2 regions of the Kistimonas ophiarachnellae genome follow, and region 1 is predicted to be linked to the other one. Evidence: predicted binding sites of a transcription regulator. Region 1 holds the regulator's gene; the other holds the start of a gene.
The links. Region 1 encodes sigma-54, which starts transcription at its own class of promoters, with help from an activator protein. Its sites were predicted from a motif close to TGGCACNNNNNTTGCTNT; they were not measured.
Positions count from the first base shown of each region.

Region 2: a site for sigma-54 is predicted at 758-775, ahead of AC27K1_RS03815 (NarK family nitrate/nitrite MFS transporter). Genes of this name have one in related genera too.

Region 1 is NZ_BAAJPA010000021.1:45,334-47,521, forward strand. Features, by position in the region: gene hpf (ribosome hibernation-promoting factor, HPF/YfiA family) at 1-163, opposite strand, end outside; gene AC27K1_RS20015 (RNA polymerase factor sigma-54) at 339-1,838, opposite strand; gene lptB (LPS export ABC transporter ATP-binding protein) at 2,000-2,188, opposite strand, start outside.
Region 2 is NZ_BAAJPA010000002.1:358,480-360,667, forward strand. Features, by position in the region: gene nirB (nitrite reductase large subunit NirB) at 1-401, opposite strand, end outside; gene AC27K1_RS03815 (NarK family nitrate/nitrite MFS transporter) at 821-2,188, shown strand, end outside.

The sequences.
Region 1 (2,188 bases):
GGAGCGTCGCTTCTGCAAGCTGTCTGACTTTTTCCACGCTCAGCGTAACCTGGATATTGGTTATGCTATCGCAGTGTTCAGCGAGCTTGTTTAGTTTTTTGGTAACATACTCGCGGAGAGACTCGGTAACTTCGACATGATGTCCGCTGATGTTAACTTGCATGCGTTACTCTCCTGATCACAGGTTCGCTCACATCCGGTTTGCACTCCGTACGAACCGGGCTGACGGCTCTAGTGTACCATTGCTCAGGGGCGGTCGTCTTGGGTTTTTGCGACCTATTTACCGGAATGCGCGTATGTTTGTACGTGCCCTAACCGGTTGTTAGGCACAGCGTAGACTACACCAGCCGTTTTCGTTCGTTAGATGGCGGAATCAGGATGGATTCCCGGTACTTGGCAATGGTTCGCCGTGCGACCTGAATGCCCTGTTCCGCCAGCAATGCGGCGATCTTGTTATCGCTCAGGGGCTTTCTCGGGTTCTCCTGGGAGACCAGTTTCCTGATCAGCGCCCGAATGGCGGTGGAAGAACATTCTCCCCCGGATGCCGTGCTGACATGGCTGGAGAAGAAATATTTCAATTCAAAAATGCCCCGGGGCGTATGCATGTATTTCTGGGTGGTAACACGGGAGATGGTGGATTCGTGCATCTCCACGCTTTCAGCAATATCGTGCAGCACCAGGGGTTTCATGGCTTCCTCGCCATAGTCGAAGAACCCGCGTTGGTAGTCGACGATGCGGGTGGCGACCTTGAGCAGGGTTTCGCTGCGGCTTTGCAGACTTTTGATAAACCAGCGGGCTTCCTGAAGCTGGTTTTTCAGGTAGGTATTGTCGCTGCTGTTATCCGCCCGGCGGATCAGCGAGGAGTAGCCGGTATTGATGCGCAGACGTGGCGACGCATCAGGATTCAGTTCAACAACCCACTCGCCCTGCTTCTTGCTGACCAGTACGTCTGGAATGACATATTCTGCTTCACCGGTTTCAAGGCTGCTGCCGGGCTTCGGGTTCAGGGTTTGGATCAGTTCAATGGCGGCTTTCAGCTCGGGCTCCTTGAGCTTTGCCTTGCGCATGATAGTGGTGTAATCACGGCTGCCCAGACGATCCAGGTGCTGATCAACGACCTGCTTGGCGGCAAGTAGCGCGGGTTCTTCCAGAACGTCAGGACCGTTTAGCTGTATCAGAAGGCATTCGCGTAGATCCCTGCAGGCTACGCCGATCGGGTCAAACTGCTGGATACGACGTAACATGACCTCGACCTCATCAAGTTCGAGTTCCAGTGTCGGATCCATGCCCTCAAGGATGTCTTCCAGAGAGCAGGTCAGATAACCGTCGTCGTTTATTGCATCGATAATCGCCATACCGATCAGGCGATCGGTGTCACTCATCGGGGTCAGGTTGAGTTGCCACTCAAGATGATCCTGCAGGGAATCGGGGGCGCTGCTGCGGCTGGTAAAGTCGTCGTCAGAGCGTTCGCTCTGGGAGCTGGATGAGGATTGGTAGATGTCGTCCCAGCCGCTGTCCACGGGTAGTTCCGTAGGAATCTGATCGCTCCACTCTTCCTGGGATTCCGATTCTTCTGAGGATTTTTCTGTTTTTTCGCCCGCTGCAAAGTCAGTCAGGCCGGTTTCACTGCCGGCATCGCTGTCCTGCGTTGCTGCGTCATCGGCTGAACTGTTTTCAGGCGTGTTTTCCTCCTGTTCAAGCAGCGGATTGCTCTCAATGGCCTGCTGGATCTCCTGTTGCAGATCCAACGTTGACAACTGCAGCAGCCTGATAGCCTGCTGCAGTTGAGGGGTCATGGTCAGTTGCTGGCCAATCTTGAGTTCCAGTGATGGCTTCATGACTCTACCGGTCCTGGTTGCACTACATCTGATTCACGGTTGTCGTTCTTGCTCATCCCTGAGAGCTTGCCAGGTGCCTGTTTGCACCTGCGGCTATTCAGTCTGTTGCGACAGTTATCGCTTTCGCGACGGTATAGTACATGGCTGGATCGGATTTTGCATCAGATACGGAAGTGTTCTCCGAGATAGACGTCGCGAACCTTCTGGTTGGCCATGATGGTGTGACTGTCGCCCTCGGCGATAATGTGACCTTCGCTGACAATATAGGCGTGTTCACAAATATCCAGCGTTTCGCGTACGTTGTGATCGGTGATCAGGACGCCGATGCCGCGATTCTTCAGGTGCTGGAT
Region 2 (2,188 bases), on a different contig from region 1:
TCAATCGTGCGATAGACAAAGCAGTTGTCCCGGTCATGGCCCGGCACAGGGGGAACAAAAGGATAGGAACCTGTCGCCAGCACCAGTTTATCGTAGGCGACCCGACGACCACTGTCTGACACGACGGTCTGTGTTGATCGCTCAATGCTGGCAACACGATCATCAAGCACCAGCTCAATACCTGACTGATCGTAAAAACCACTGCTAACCATGCTCAAATCATCAGCAGTCTTACCACTGAAAAACTCACTTAAATGTACCCTGTCGTATGCAGGCCTCGGTTCTTCACCAAAAACAATGACGTCATATTGCTCAAGGCCACCGGCATCCACCAGCTTTTCGATAAACCGATGGCCCACCATGCCATTGCCTACTACGACCAGTGTTTCCTTATGCTGCATACCTGGCTCCAGTCATTTTATTGTTCTCGCGTTGGATGAAACCAACCTGACTACACCGATAAAGCAAATATCACGCCTAAGTCAGATACTTCTTAAATAACAATGCATTAGAGGAAATATTTACAACTAGAACACGTCATTCTGGACGCGCTGCACCAAGACGGAGCACGACAGGGGTTTATTTCAGTGCTTCAGGACACACACAATTTGGTGCAGTAAATTTCCCCGGGCACAACGAATGTGCCCGTCAGGCAGTGGCGACATTCATCCATTTCCCTAAAGAAAAACCCATAGGAGGGAATAAAACCGCTTTAGTCCGATGATCAATCCGCCTCAACAACACAACATCACCACTCTGGCCTGATCTTTGCTCAAGGAGATCTTGACAACAATAACGCACGTCTCGACAAGGAGCAGACATGTCAGAACCCGATAAAATCAATCTATTTTCATTTACAGGAAAGATGCGCGTCCTGCACCTTTCATGGATCGCCTTCTTTATTACCTTTGTCGTTTGGTTTAACCATGCGCCGCTGGTCACAGCGATTGCTGACTCGCTGTCACTCACTCGGGAACAGCTCAAGACCCTCTTAATCCTGAACGTGGCCTTGACCATCCCTGCCCGCGTGATCATCGGTATGTTGACCGACCGGTTTGGCCCCCGCCGTGTATATTCGGCATTACTCGCGCTTTGCAGTATTCCCTGCTTTATGTACGCGCTGGCCGACAATTTCACCCAGGCCGCCATCGCCCGTTTCCTGCTGGGCTGTATCGGCGCCGGTTTTGTGATTGGTATCCGGATGGTGTCTGAGTGGTTCCCTGCCAAGCAGCTGGGTACTGCTGAAGGCATCTATGGCGGCTGGGGCAACTTTGGTTCCGCTGCTGCGGCCATGACTCTGCCTACAGTCGCCCTGTTGTTCGGCGGCGAGGATGGCTGGCGCTATGCGGTCGGCATAACAGGCTTGATGTCACTGGCATACAGCGTCGTTTACTACATGAGTGTCAGTGATACCCCAAAAGGTTCAACCTATTTCCGGCCAAAGAACCTGGGCGGTATGGAAGTCACATCCAAAGGTGATTTCGCGCTGTTGCTGATTATGAAAATCCCAATGTATGCCGCGTTGGCACTGCTGACCTGGAAACTGTCACCTCAAGGGGTCAGTATGCTGTCAGCGGAAATCTCCACGGCAATATACGTCGGTCTGACTCTGCTTTACCTCGTGGATGCCTGGAAAGCCTGGCAAATCAACAAAAGCCTCTTCAGCAAGCCCGTTCCCACTATCCATCAGTACAAGTTCAAGCAGGTTGCCGTGCTGAACGTCCTGTACTTTGCCACGTTTGGCTCTGAGCTGGCCGTTGTTTCCATGCTGCCATTGTTCTTCATGGACACCTTCGAACTGGATCCGGTCATGGCCGGCCTGGTCGCTTCGGCCTATGCCTTCATGAACCTGATGTCACGTCCCGGTGGCGGATTGATCAGTGACCGCTTCGGCCGCAAGACAACCCTGCTGGTATTAACGGCAGGACTGTCTGTTGGTTACGCCACCATGTCCATTATCGATTCCAGCTGGCCGCTGGTGCTTGCCGTTGTCGCCGCCATGACCTGTTCCTTCTTCGTACAAGCCGGTGAAGGCGCCGTATTTGCGGTAGTACCGCTGATCAAGCGCCGCCTGACGGGCCAGATCGCAGGCATGACCGGCGCTTACGGTAATGTGGGCGCCGTCTTCTACCTGACCGTACTTTCCCTGGTGGACTACCAGACTTTCTTCCTCGTGATTGCAGGCACC